Regions from separate parts of the Nocardia sp. 852002-20019_SCH5090214 genome, predicted to be linked through region 2. Evidence: riboswitches for the same ligand, from Rfam matches in the RefSeq annotation. Region 2 holds a riboswitch; the other holds the start of a gene.
What was found. Region 2 has a riboswitch for cyclic di-AMP ahead of A5780_RS03075 (resuscitation-promoting factor Rpf1 domain-containing protein). Riboswitches for the same ligand answer to the same signal wherever they lie in the genome.

Region 1 (7,136 bases), on a different contig from region 2:
TGGCACTGCTCGACGTGCGAATCACATTCGCGGACAAGGCTTTCGACTCCCGGCAAGCGGCGAGAGATCCGTCCGGGCACACGGTCGTCTACCGGCCGCCCGGAAACGCCGGCTTCGACGGCGACCGTCCCGACGCTGCCACCGATGACGGTCTGTACGCCCAACCCCGGATGACTCGTGCGGCGGTGCCGGACGATGCGCCGCGCGAACGCGCGAGTGCCGGTGTTGTTTCCGGAGTCGCCACCGGCTCGGGAATGAACCTGCTTCTCGAGCGCACCGCCGGGCGCGGACGAGCCGAGTACGACGCGACGGTCGCCACGGCACCGGAGTGGGCGAACTCCGTACTGCGCGAGGAACAGTGGATTGCTGTGCCGTTCTCCGCGGACGCCGCGCGGGCGGTGCACCCGACCGTCGAGCGGGCGTCGGTCGTCGGAGAATCGCGCCTCGCGAAGTCGATCGCCCGCGCGCTGGACCGCCACCTCCCCGCCGAGCGGATCGCCCGCGAGCCCGGCGAGTCGACGGCCTTGGCGGCAGCGGCACAAGGACGGGCGCCCACAGCCGTGGTGCTGGTCTGGGCGGAAGCACTCTCGGTGCCTCGGCACGACGCGTTCGGCCCGGGAACCGACACGAGTCCGGTCGTCCCCGCACTAGAGCGAGCCTTGCGCGTCCTGCAGCAGGTGATCGCCGCGGAAACGACGGCGAGCCTCACCGTGGTGCTGCGGGATCCGGCATCCGTCGAACACAATGCTGTCGCCGCGCTGGTCCGGACCCTGCAGCTGGAATCCGGCCGACCGGTGCGCCTGATCTGGTCCGACGAATCGGGCGCCGACATCGTGCGCGAGCTCGTGCTCGACTCGCGGGGGCCGGCGGAAGTGCGCGTGGAAGGTGCGCGGACGCTGATGCGGCGGTTCCGGCGACTCGGCGGAGCGGGCTCCGGGGTCCCGATCTGTGCCGACGGCACCTACGTGGTCACCGGCGGGCTCGGCGCGCTGGGGGCCGCCGCGGTGCGGTGGCTGCTCGAGCAGGGAGCACGCGATGTGGTCGTCCTGACCCGGCGTCCGCGACCGCTGCCGCCGCTGCTCGACGGCGCCGAGGACCGCGTGGTGGTCGTGCGCTGTGATGTCGCCGATCGCGCGGACCTGGCCAACGCCCTCGACGACATCCGAGCGTGCGGATCGACGATCCGAGGTCTGGTGCATTCCGCCGGTGTGCTGCACGACGCCGAATTCGACCGCGTGACAGGCGAATCTCTGGCCTTGCACTTCGAACCGAAAACGACCGCGGCCGTCTCGCTGCTCGAACTGACGGCGAGCGACCCGGTCGACTTCACCCTCCTGTTCTCCTCCGCCACCGGTCTGTTCGGGGCACCCGGACAGGCCGCGTACGCCGCCGCCAACGCGGCAGTGGATGCGCTCGCGCACGGCGCCACCGGCCGATCGGTGACCAGCATCGCCTGGGGCAGCTGGGACGCCGGGCTCGCCCGCTCCGCCGGAGGCGCCGCACATCTGCGGACCGCCGGCATCACCCCTTTCGATGCCGCTCGCGGCATGTCCGTGCTGTCCGCGATTCTCGGCCGCCCGCAGGCGGTGGTGCTCGCGCTGGACTACACGCCCACCGACGACCCGGGACCGGTCGCGGCCAGACTGCGCGAGGCGCTGGCTCCCGCGAGTTCGCTCGGGGCCGATTTGCCGGGTGGACGCTCGCCGGGCTCGGCAAACACTGCGGCCGACAGACGTCTGTCCCTAGTTGCCGACGCGGGCGAGGATGTACAGCGAATCGTGCGCGCCACGGTCGCGAACGTACTGTCGCGAGACGTCGAATTCGTCGATCCCGAAGCCGATTTCGCGACACTGAATCTGTCCTCGCTGCTGGCCATAGATCTGCGACGCCGTCTGGAGCACCGGCTGGGAATCCGGATCGCCACCGCCGAGCTGTTCGACAACCCCTCTGTCACGGCGTTGTCGGCCGCGTTGGCGCTTCGAATGCCGCGCCAGGAGCGACGATGATCAACCGCTTGGCGGCGACCGTCGCGGACCGGGCAGCGAAAACACCGGACGATCCGGCCTTCACCGCGCTGTCGTACCCGGGCGGCCAGCGTACGGCGGCCACCGTCACAGTGTCCGAATTACACAGTGCGGCAGGCGCATTGGCCGAGCGGCTTCGCGAGCGGACATCGCCCGGTGATCGTGTCGCGATCCTGTGCGAGCACGGTCTCGACTATGTCGTCGCCTTTCTCGCCTGCCTCTACAGCGCCCGCACCGCGGTTCCGTTGTTTCCGATGGCGATGCGCCGCAATGCCGAACGGCTACGGACGATCCTCGTCGACGCCGAGCCGCGTCTGAGCCTCGTCTCGCCACGCTTGCCGACCGGCACGCCCGAATGTCCGGATGCCGACGCCATGCCGTACGGCGAACTCCTGACGGCGGATGTGCATGCCGGCACCGGCGACGTCCGAGTGGATCCGGCCGGCGCGCATCCCGCCTATCTCCAGTACACCTCCGGCTCCACCATTTCGCCTGCGGGAGTGTGCATCACCCACGCCAATCTCGCGGCGGCACTCGATCAGTTGCGTACGGCTCTGGCACCGGCCGACGACCGTCCGATGGTCACCTGGCTGCCGTTCTTCCACGATATGGGCCTGGTTTTCGCCCTGTCGCTGCCGCTGTATCTGGGCGTTCATGCGATCACGATGCCACCGGCCGACTTCGCCAAACGGCCGATCCGATGGTTGCGCGCCTGCAGCGACTATCGCGCCGCCGCGACCGCCAGCCCGAATTTCGGTCTGGCACTGGCCGTTTCGGGCACAACGGCGGCGGAGCGCGACGGTCTCGATCTGTCCTCGCTGGATCTGCTGCTCAACGGGGCCGAACCGATCCGCGCCACCGCTCTGGACGCCTTCACTCGCACCTTCGCCCCGTACGGATTCCGTCACCGGGCCCACACCGCGGGATACGGCCTGGCCGAGGCAACCCTTCCGGTGACCATCTCGCGCCCGGAGGCGGAACCGGTATGCGTCGACTTCGACCGCGCCGCCCTGAGCTCGGGCCGGGCGACCGTCGCGTCCGCGCGCCACGACGGTATCGCGCTGGTCGACTGCGGCCGTCCCGCCGGGCAAACCGTGCGCATCGTCGATCCCGTGACGGGCATACCATGCGACGACGGTGCCGTCGGTGAGATATGGGTGCGCGGTCCGAATGTCGGCGCGGGATATGCGGGGCTGCGTGAGCGGACCGCGGACACCTTCGGCGCGGTATTGCCCGGACAGTCCGGAACGTGGCTGCGCACCGGAGATCTCGGTTTCATCCACGACGAGGGGCTCTACATCGCGGGCCGCCTGCGCGACACGATCGTCATCGATGGCCGCAACCATTTCCCCGCCGATATCGAAGCCACCGCCGCCGACTCCGTGCCCGAACTGCGTCCCGGGCATATCGCGGCGTTCGGTGTCGATACCGGTGAACGCGAGGACCTCGTGGTCGTCGCCGAGGTGGTGAGCCCACCGGCCGCCGCGAGCGATATCGGCCGGCGGGTACGGGCCGCGGTGGCGACCGTGCACGGCATCGCACCGGCGGACGTGCTGTTGTTACCGCGCGGCGCGATTCCGAAGACCTCGAGCGGAAAGGTGCGCCGGGGCGAATGCCGCACCCGCTATCGGGCAGGGGAGTTCAGCGAGGAATTCGGCACCGACGCGGGCGCCCTCCGCGCGAACTCAGGTCGAATCCCGGCCGAGTAGCCGATCGGTTTCGCGGCGTTCGCGCTTGGTGGGGCGTCCGGCGCCGCGGTCGCGCTTGGGCATCGCGGCGACGATTTCCGGTGCGGGTGGCGGAGGGCTCTTGTCGATATAGCATTGCGTCGCGATCGAAGCGCCGACGCGTTTCACGACCGGTCGGACCACGACGACGATGCGTTCGGCCCCGGCATTGCGGACCCGCACCTCATCACCGGGCTTGATCTGTTGAGCGGGTTTGACCGTCGTGCCGTTGACACGCACATGACCGCCGCGGCACGCGGTGGCTGCGGCGGATCGCGTTTTGAACAGCCGGACAGCCCAGATCCAGGAGTCGACCCGAGCTGTAGCTGGTTGTGCCTGTTCCAGTTTCGCTCCTCACAGTAGGCCCGGCGGGTCACCGCCGGGCCGTGCTGTCGAGCGAAAACGACTAGGCGACGCGGCGTGCGGTGACGATCGAGTCGGGGTCCAGATGCGCGTAGCTGACGGTCTCACCCGACTGCGGCGCCTGGAGAATCTTGCCATCCCCGGCGTACATGGACACGTGGCCGCCACCGTTCTGGATGACGAGGTCGCCCGGCTTCAGGTCCTGGAAGGCGACCGGCTTGCCGACGTGCGACTGTTCGAAGCTGGTACGCGGCAGCTGAATTCCGGCCTGCTTGTACGCCCACTGCACCAGACCGGAGCAGTCGAAGTTCGAAGGACCGGAAGCGCCCCACACGTAGTCGGCGCCGATCTTGCTGCGCGCAGCGTCGAGCGCGACGTCACCGACGCCGTGCTGCTGCTGCGGCTGGCCGAACATGCCACTCATCGGGTTCTGCGCGGCGTTGGGGATGCTGGGCGCGATCGCCTGCGAGCTCAGCGCCTGCTGAACTCCCTTGATCTGATCCGCGTGATCGGCGAGCACCTGGTTCGCCTGGCTGACTTGCTGGTCGAAATCCGAACCCAGCGGAACGTCGAAGTTGCCGACGCCGGGAACGTTGATTGTGGCCGCCATGGCCGGAATCGCCGGAATCGCACCGGTTGTGGCCGCTACTGCGCCGCAGACCAGCGCACCCTTGACGGAATTCGGCAGCCGAGATTCCCGTTGCAGACTGTGTTTACCCACCGAGCTGAGTCTCCTGTTTCTTCCTTGCCCACGCGCCGACCGGGTTAGCTGACGGGTTCGGACCGGGAAGATTCGGCCCTACCCCATCGACCTTGCGACCGAAGAGGATTCACCCCAGTAACCTGGGTCCCCGGTTCAGCGATCGAGCTGCCCACTCGACTGCTGATTAGGCGGTGACTCAGCGGGCCGCCCCTCTAATGAAGCGACATACTCCGCGAAGTCACGAAGAGATTACGACGGCTCGGTGTTGTTGTCCACCCCACACGACGGCGTGTCTGCCCGCGTGTCGCCAAAACGCCAGGACCACCCCCGATTACAGCCCGACGAATCCATCTGCTATGGAGATCACGGCGCGGTATCCACGGCTCTGCCCTCGTTATCGAAACGAGTCGCCCGGGGCGTTACATCCGTGGCATTTCGTCGGCGGCATTAGATCGGCGGCCGATTCACGCCTCACCGTGCGGACGGACCGCCCGCTCGAGTTCCGCGATGCGTCCTCGCGCGTCCGCCAGTTCTGTTTCCAGCCGACCCAGCGCGATCACGAGCGGACCGACCGCCAGATCCGCCACCAGTTGCGGATCGTCGTACCCCTGCGCGATCGCGTGCAGGATGTTGTCGCGAATCTGCCGGGCGACGCTCGCTCCGGCCGGCACGTCCCAGGACCCGACGACCTCGGCCACCGTGGGGTTCGGCCGATCGCCGGACTGCTGATCTTCCGAATCGGTGGACATGACCCCTCCTGCGGACATTTCGGACCTCGATCAGCCACCAGCGTAGAGAGCCCCTCGCGCCCGGTCATCCCCGCACAGCGGCTGCCATTCGCTCGGATAGCGCAATCTAGGACATCCCCTATATATCCCGAGATTTCGGTGCGAACGCGCTACGGTGTCGGGGCATGGACCCCGTGCGGAATCCGTATGCCCCGGGCGCCGGCCAGCGCCCGCCCGAACTCGCCGGGCGCGACAAACAGCTCGACGCGTTCGACATCGTGCTCGAACGCATCTCGCGCGGGCGTCCCGAACGCAGTGTGATGCTCACCGGCCTACGCGGCGTGGGAAAGACCGTGCTGCTCAACCAACTTCGGTCCACGGCCCGCTCGCGCGGCTGGGGGACCGGCAAACTGGAGGCTCGCCCGGATCAGGAATTGCGGCGACCGCTGGCATCGGCGCTGCATATGGCGGTGCGCCAGATCGCGGTCGCCCACCGCAATCCCGAGATGGTCGACGATTTCCTGGGCATCCTCAAGGCCTTCGCCCTGCGCGCGACCGCCGACAAGGGGATGCGGGAACGCTGGCAGCCCGGTATCGACGTCCCGGCCGTCACCGGGCGCGCGGACTCCGGTGACATCGAGATCGATCTGGTGGAGTTGCTGCTGGAGGCCGCCCAGCTCGCCCGAGATATCGGCGTAGGCATCGCCGTGTTCATCGACGAGATGCAGGATCTGGGACCGGCCGATATCTCCGCGATCTGCGGCGCCTGCCACGAATTGAGCCAGGAGACAGCGCCGTTGATCGTGGTGGGCGCGGGCCTGCCACATCTGCCGGCCGTTCTCTCGGCCTCCAAGAGCTATTCCGAGCGCCTTTTCGGCTACCACCGTATCGACCGACTCGATCGCGATTCCGCGGACCGCGCGCTGATCGCCCCCGCCGAGCGCGAGGCGGTGGAGTTCACCGAGGAGGCCCTGAAAGCCCTGTACGACAAGGCGGATGGGTACCCCTATTTCGTCCAGGCCTACGGTAAGGCCACGTGGGATGTGGCCGCCCGCAGCCCGATCGGCGCCGAGGATGTGGAACTGGCCGCCCCCGCGGCCGAGGAGGAGTTGGCGGTCGGATTCTTCGGCTCCCGCTATGAACGGGCAACTCCGGCCGAGCGCGAGTACATGCGGGCGATGGCCGATCTGGCCGGCGACGACGGGCCGGTGCCGACCGCGGCGGTCGCCCAGGAGCTGGGCCGCAAACCCGCGTCGTTGTCTCCGGCCCGGGACGGACTCATCAAGAAGGGGCTGATCTACTCCGCCGAGCGGGGCACCATCGGCTTCACGGTGCCGCATTTCGGGCGGTACCTGCGCGGCGTGCAGTAATTCTTCGACCGCCGATTTCGCCGGAGGCCTACCGGCGGGTAACCAAGCCTTCTACACTCAAATGTGATCCTGATCACGTTTCGAGGGAGGGTCCCATGGCGACAGCCGCGAAAGTTCACGCCACCGAAGAGCAGGCCCGCGCACTGGTCGAGGAGTCGCGCGAAAGTACCTGGGCCAAACCGTCGTTCGCCAAGCAGATGTTCCTCGGCCGGTTCCGGCTC
Region 2 (7,136 bases):
AGGGCATCACCCGCGCCGGGGACACCGTCTGGCAACTCACCTGGAAGAACGAGACCGCCTTCGCCCGCGATCCGCGAACGCTCACCGAACGCCGCCGCGTCCACTACGACGGCGAAGGCTGGGGCCTGTGCACCCGCGGCGACCGCCTGGTGATGAGCGACGGCAGCGACACCCTCACCTTCCGCGATCCGGCCACCTTCGCGACCACCGGCACGATCCGGCTCACCAGCCATCACGACGCCCGGCTCAACGAACTCGATTGCGCCGCAGACGGTTCGATCTACGCCAACGTCTGGCCGACCGATCAGATCCTGCACATCGACCCGGTCGGCGGCGCGGTACTCGCCGAGATCGAGGCCGGCGGCCTGTTGCGCCCCACCGAGCGCACCGGAGCAGACGTCCTCAACGGCATCGCCCAGCTCCCCGGCACCGACCACTTCCTGATCACTGGAAAGTACTGGCCGACCATGTTCGAGGTCCGATTCGTCCCGATGTGAGCGCGGCGGTCACCACGACGGCGGCCGACACGCATCGGATCACAGCCCGGCCGATGTCCACGCGCCGACCGAGTGCGAGAGAATCGACATGTGACTGCCTCCCGCGAACCCTCCGGCACCGAACCCGGTCCGTGGGACGGCGAGGAGTATCCCGCTACCCGGCGGCATCCCGGCTACGACCGTTACCCGCCGCCGAACACCCCGTCGTCGCACGCCCCGTCGTCCGCGCCCCTGCCTCCGCTGCCGCGCCGCGGCGGTGAACCGGACGTGCCCGAATTCGTGACCCGGCGCATGGCGACGGGTGAGCCACCGCGGGCCCTTCCGCCGCGCGGATCGCACAGCGACGACCGCTCCGGCGAGGCCCCCGAGGCCCCCGAGGCACCGAGCGCAGCCGAGCGCCCCCGACCCAAGGACGCGAAAATCGCCGAACGCCAACGTGTCCCTCGCAAGATGACGGTGACGCGCGTGATGGCGATGCGCACCAGGCACCTCACCGAGAAGGGTTTCCACACCTTCCAGCGCGCGGCGCGAGCCGACGGCGCGGGCGAATCCGGGCTCACCGCACTCGTTTACGCGACCATGGCCAACTTCGCCCTCGACGCCGCGATCGCGGTGGCGCTGGCCAATACGCTGTTCTTCGCCAGTGCCACCGCGGAATCCAAGACCAAAGTGGCGCTGTATCTGCTGATCACGATCGCGCCGTTCGCGGTAATCGCGCCGCTGATCGGCCCGCTGCTGGACCGGCTGCAACGCGGGCGCAGACTCGCGCTGTCGACCTCGTTCGCGATCCGGGTGGTCTTCGCGATCCTGCTGATCTTCAATTTCGACAGCTGGGCGCTGTATCCGCTGGCGCTGTGCATGATGATCTCGAGTAAATCGTTCGCGGTCCTCAAGAGCGCGGTGACGCCACGGGTGCTGCCGCCCGGTATCGATCTGGTCCGCACCAATTCCCGGCTCACCGTATTCGGCCTGGTCGGCGGGACGCTCGGTGCGGGCGCGGTGGCCGGAGCGGTCGCCGCGGTGGCCGGATCCGTCGGCGCGCTGGTGTTCGCGGCGCTGATCGCGGCGGCCGGGGCCTATCTGAGTCTGCGGATTCCGTCCTGGGTCGAGGTCACCGAGGGCGAGGTGCCGGCGACCCTCGGCTACCACAGCCGCAGCGGCACCGAAGTGCTGGACCGCGGTGAGAAGTCCGCGGTGAAACCCGGTCGGCGCCGGCAGCCGCTGGGCCGGTCGGTGGTCACCGGACTGTGGGGCAACAGCGCGATCCGGGTGCTGACCGGCTTCCTCACCTTCTATGTGGCCTTCGTCGCGAAATCGACCGAACACCGCCCGGTGCAGCAGGCCGCGATGCTCGGACTGGTCGGCGCGGCCGCGGCGATCGGGAACTTCGTCGGCAATGCGACCGGCGCCCGGCTGAAACTGGGCCGGCCCTCGCTGATCGTGGTGGAGTGCACCGCGGCGTGTACCGCCGTCGCCGTCGTCGCGATGCTGCTCGACAACCTGGTCGGCGCCGCGGTCGCGGCGCTGGTGGCGGCCTGTGCCAGCGCGCTGGCCAAGGTCTCGCTGGACGCCTCGATCCAGGACGATCTGCCGCCGGAATCGATCGCCTCCGGATTCGGGCGCTCGGAAACGGTGCTGCAGCTGTCCTGGGTGGTCGGCGGCGCCGGCGGCGTGCTGCTGCCGACCGTGTACTGGGAGGGCTTCGCGGTGGTCACCGCGGTCCTGGCGCTCGGATTGGCGCAAACCTTCGTGAGCTACCGTGGGCATTCGCTGCTCCCCGGATTGGGCGGTAACCGTCCGCAGCACGTCAAACAGGAAGTCCCCCTAGCGACAGGAAAACAGCCACAGTGACCAAGCCCAGCACCCGCACGATCCTCGCGCTGGCCCTGGCGGCAGTTCTGGTTGTCGCCGCGGCCGTCGCCGGCATCGTGGCGGTGGCGGTGCACAACGCGCACGAGGCCGATCCCACGGTCACCGCCTATGCGCACGGCAAGACCGTCACGGTTCCGCCCTATCTGTACTGCACGATCGGCGAACCGGATCCGCACGGCCGCGTCTCCCCGGACTGTAGGCGCACCGAGATCACCGCGGAACTGAATCCGCCGCTGGGCTATCCGGTGCAGCTGTCGCTCCCCCGGCACATCGCCGACGCGCCCTGGGTGATGGTGCTGGAGTACCAGCAGATCGACAATCCGGGCAAGACCGTGCAGCACCTGGCGTCCTACCGCGACTACCCGCAGGGCACCCTGGCCGTGACGGTGGACAGCCATCCCGAACCGAACCTGCGCCTGATCGGCGTCGAGGTGCAGCTGCTGCTGCTCGTGCGTGACGAGGCAGGCAACGAAGCGTTCTCGCCGTATCAGGCGTGGTCGATCAGGGCGGCGTGACCGCGGTTTCCTCGCGAATCAGGCGCTCGCGAACTCAGTGATCGAGTTCGCGGGCCACCCCGCGCACCACTTCGGCGATGCGCTGCGCGGTCTTGCGATCGGGGTACTTACCCTTGCGCAGCTCCGGCTGCACCGTCGCCTCCAGCAGGGTGATCATGTCCTCGATCATCCCGTGCAGGTCGTCGGGCGCCTTGCGCGGATGGGCCGGAGCTTCCTTGCGCACCCGGTCGTTGCGGCCCTGCGCATTGCGCACCGAGGGCAGCGGATCGAGCAGCTTCAGGCTCAGCGCCTGCGGGCCGCGGCGACCGGCGGCCATTCCGAACTCCACGCGCTGGCCGGGCTTGAGCGCCTCGACACCCTTGGGCAAGGCGGACGACCGAACGTAGACGTCCTCACCCTCATCCTGGGAAAGGAAGCCGAAGCCCTTGTCGACGTCGTACCACTTCACCTTGCCGGTCGGCACTGCGCTCACCCGTTCGTCATCGTTGTCCGGTCCGTCCGAATCCAGCGGGGTCACGAACGACCCCGGACACGGACGTAGGTTCCGGCGAAACGCCGGAACCTATCTCTGTGCGAAAAGAACGCGCCCCACACAGCTATGCAGGACGCGATTGGTTCGAGTCTACCCCGGTGGGGATAGGGCGAGCACATCCGTTTTACGGTGCACCCATGCCGGACTCCTCCTCGCCCCGCGCGCCCCGGGGCTCCAGCGACGTGCTGTTGCGCGTGGCCGTGGGCCTGTTCGCGGTCGGCGTGCTCGCGATCGTCGCCATTTTTCTCACGCCGATCCTGACCGACGCCGACCCGCCGCTGTGGCTGTATCTGGTGGCGATGGCGGCGACCCCGCTCGGCCTGCTGCTCGCGATCGCGTTCGCGCTGTGGTCGGGGCGACGCGCCCGCTGACCGTTTCCCCAACACGCCGGGCAATTACACGTGTGACCTTCGTCACATAACGACGCGATAACGCCGCGGTCACGACCCGCACTCGGCGGAGACACGCCGTACTCACCTGCACAGACGCCGATTCGGAAGGTCTTGCGGCACAGCGCGACCGGCCATACACGCCGGTTACCAAATAGTGATTTTTCAGCCGGATCGTCGTACCGTCTATCGCAGCCGGGACATCCCGGCACCACCGGCCCGCCGCACCGAGCCTCGCCCCGCGGGTACGGACCCCGACGGAACCAGGGGCGAGGGCGGGGAACCCACGTTCCCACAGAGGTTTTCGGAGCTCAACCGAGTTTCGAAGCCTCCGCAGGAAGCGGGAACGGCCGGCAACGACCGATCCCTTGGGGTGAAGTCCCGGCGAGCCGGGACCGGACGGCCTCTCAGTCCGAACCCGACAGCTCACCTCGCAGGCGCGTACGAGAGGAAGACGACCCGATATGAGTGGACGCCATCGCAAGCAGACCAACACCGGTCGCACCGTCGCCAAGGTCGCTGTCTCCACCGCGATCATGGGTGGCGCGGGTGTGGCTCTCGCTGGACACGCCGCCGCGGCTCCCGATTCGGAGTGGGACCGCCTCGCACAGTGTGAATCCGGTGGTAACTGGGGCATCAACACCGGCAACGGCTACCAGGGCGGTTTGCAGTTCTCGCAGTCGACGTGGGCCGCTCACGGCGGCACGCAGTACGCCCCCTCCGCCAACCAGGCCAGCCGCGACCAGCAGATCGCGGTCGCCGAGAAGGTGCTCGCGACCCAGGGTTGGGGCGCGTGGCCTTCCTGCTCCTCCAGCCTCGGCCTGCACGGCAGCGCCACTCAGCGCGAGGTGCCCGCTTCTCCCGCTCAGTCCCCGCGCTGGCAGCCGGGTGCCGCCGAGAGCGAAGCCTCGACCCAGGCCCCTGCCGATGGCAACCGGCAGGTGTTCTCCGCCGTCGACAAGGCCGTCACCGCCGCACAGGCGCAGGGCGTGCAGCTGCCGCAACCGGCGCTCGACGCGTACAACGCCTTCAAAGCCAGTGGCGCCAAACTCGATCCGTCGATCGTGAACTTCTACGAGGCGAACAAGGGCCTGCTGCCCAACTAGACCGCTCACATAGTTTCCCCCTGCAGGGAAGGCCCGCATCTCGCGATGCGGGCCTTCCCTGCGTTTCCGGGGAGCATGAAGCGTGCATGCCCGCCGACGGCCTGCCTGCGACGCGAGCGCGGCGATGTCCGCCCGGATAGGACGCCTGGATACGGGACCCCGGATACGAAAAAGACCCGCCTTCCTATTACAGGAACGCGGGTCTTCTTCGTGTTCGCGTCAGCGGTTGACCACCGTGTGCGGATGCACGTAGGGCAGGGTGTCAGCCGGCACCGGAAACTCGGTGTCCTCACCGTAGGGCGAGAGGCCACCGGAACGGGTCGACGACAATTCGGTAACCGCGTGGTCACCGTGGTCCACCTCGGGCCAGCCGTTGTCGACGTAGGGTTTCTTCGATTTGTTCACCACGGCCTCATTCTGGCATGTTCGCTCGCCGTAGTCTGGATTGGATGACCACGACCGATGCCCGAGCCTCCGACGACGGCGCCGGGACGCATTCCGGGGCCGACGCCGGACCCGCCGAGCTCGGCACACTCACCGACTGGCTGAGCTCCCGCAGCGACGACGATCTGGTCCGGCTGCTGGGTTTGCGCCCCGACCTCGCCGTGCCGTTGCCCGGTTCGATGACCGTACTGGCCGCCCGCGCGGAACAGCGGGCGTCGGTGCTGCGTGCCGCCGACGATCTGAACACACTCGAGTTCGCCGTAATCGAAACTCTCGCCGCGCACAACGCATTCGGCGGCGGCCGCCAGGAGCGCCCGCTGCCGCGCCGGCGCCTGCACGAATTGCTCGCCGATCGGGTATCCGCCGCCGCTGTCGACGCCGCGCTCGCGCGCCTGATCGAGCGCGCGGTGGTGTGGGGCACCGAGGAACTGTTCGTCGTGCCCGCCGCGCCGGAGGCCCTGCCGTGGCCGATGGGGGCCACCACGGAACTCCCCGACGCACTGACAGAGCCCGAGATCGAGACGGCGCTGCGCGAGATCGGCGGCGCCGAACGCGCTCTGCTGGACAAGCTCGCGACCACCGGCCCCCGCGGCCGCACCCGCGACGCCGCGCCCGGCACCGATGCGGAGCGGCCCATCCAGCGGCTACTGGCCCGCCGGCTGCTGATCTGGATCGACGACGAGACCGTCGAACTCCCTCCGGCCGTCGGCCAAGTGCTGCGGCGCGAACCGGTCACCGATCCCCACGTGCTCACGCCCCCGCAGCCACAGACCCGCGAGCACTCCGCCGCCGACGTGAACGCCGCGGCGGCCGGTGAGGTCGGCGAGTTGCTGCGCCACGCCGGCGACATCCTCGAGGTTGTCTCCCAGGTGCCGGCGCCGGTGCTGCGGGCGGGCGGCCTGGGGGTGCGAGAACTGCGGCGCATCGCCAAACAGACCGGGCTCGACGAGACGCGGGTAGGGCTGCTCGTGGAGGTGCTGGCCGCGGCCCGGCTGCTGGACAAGGGAATTCCCGAGCCGCCGCCGGACAACGACGCCGGTGAGGATTTCTGGGCCCCCACGATCGCCTCGGACGGCTGGCTGGAGGGCCCGGCGGCGCGCCGGTGGGCGGTGCTCGCGCACGCCTGGCTCGAGTTGGACCGCTTCCCGTGGATGATCGGCCTGCGCGATGTGAACGACAAGCCGCTGGCCGCCCTCTCGGCGGAGCTGCGCACCGCGCACGCGGTCCCCGATCGGCGTGCGATCCTGGCGGTGACCGCGGAGTTCCCGCCGGGTACGGCGATCACGGCCGCCGATGTGGCGCGGGTGCTGAGCTGGCGAATGCCGCGGCGGCGCAGGCATTTCCGCATCGAGGCGGTCGAGCGCACGCTGTCGGAAGCGGCGGCGCTGGGGGTGGTCGGCCGCGGCGCGCTCACCTCCGCGGGCCGGGCGCTGCTGCACGGCACCGTCGCCGACGCCGAGGCCGAAATGGACGCGGCCCTGCCCGAACCGGTCGATCACGTGCTGGTGCAAGCCGATCTGACCGTGGTCGCCCCGGGGCCGCTCGTGCCGGAACTGCGGGAGCGCATCGCCCTGGTCGCCGATATCGAATCCGCGGGCGCGGCAACCGTCTACCGCATCGGCGAAGGGTCGGTGCGGCGCGCGCTCGACGCCGGCATGACCGCCGCCGAACTGCATCAGCTGTTCACCGCCCATTCGCGCACCCCCGTCCCGCAATCGCTGACGTACCTGATCGACGACGTGGCACGCAGGCACGGGCGCTTGCGCGTCGGGATGGCGCAA

Region 1: linked by a shared signal. The riboswitch ahead of A5780_RS42890 (C40 family peptidase) and the one ahead of A5780_RS03075 (resuscitation-promoting factor Rpf1 domain-containing protein) in region 2 are both predicted to bind cyclic di-AMP.

The regions. Positions count from the first base shown of each region.
Region 1 covers NZ_LZMK01000364.1:67,321-74,456, forward strand. Annotated here, with positions in the region: gene A5780_RS27985 (type I polyketide synthase) at 1-2,006, shown strand, start outside; gene A5780_RS27990 (fatty acyl-AMP ligase) at 2,003-3,733, shown strand; gene A5780_RS27995 (RNA-binding S4 domain-containing protein) at 3,710-4,096, opposite strand; gene A5780_RS42890 (C40 family peptidase) at 4,158-4,835, opposite strand; cyclic di-AMP (ydaO/yuaA leader) riboswitch at 4,854-5,018, opposite strand; gene A5780_RS28005 (hypothetical protein) at 5,282-5,566, opposite strand; gene A5780_RS28010 (ATP-binding protein) at 5,731-6,915, shown strand; gene A5780_RS28015 (acyl-CoA dehydrogenase family protein) at 7,011-7,136, shown strand, end outside.
Region 2 covers NZ_LZMK01000022.1:36,458-43,593, reverse strand. Annotated here, with positions in the region: gene A5780_RS03100 (glutaminyl-peptide cyclotransferase) at 1-497, shown strand, start outside; gene A5780_RS03095 (MFS transporter) at 588-2,348, shown strand; gene A5780_RS03090 (DUF2771 domain-containing protein) at 2,345-2,884, shown strand; gene A5780_RS03085 (cold-shock protein) at 2,919-3,347, opposite strand; gene A5780_RS03080 (hypothetical protein) at 3,554-3,787, shown strand; cyclic di-AMP (ydaO/yuaA leader) riboswitch at 4,051-4,260, shown strand; gene A5780_RS03075 (resuscitation-promoting factor Rpf1 domain-containing protein) at 4,270-4,911, shown strand; gene A5780_RS03070 (hypothetical protein) at 5,131-5,319, opposite strand; gene A5780_RS03065 (helicase-associated domain-containing protein) at 5,361-7,136, shown strand, end outside.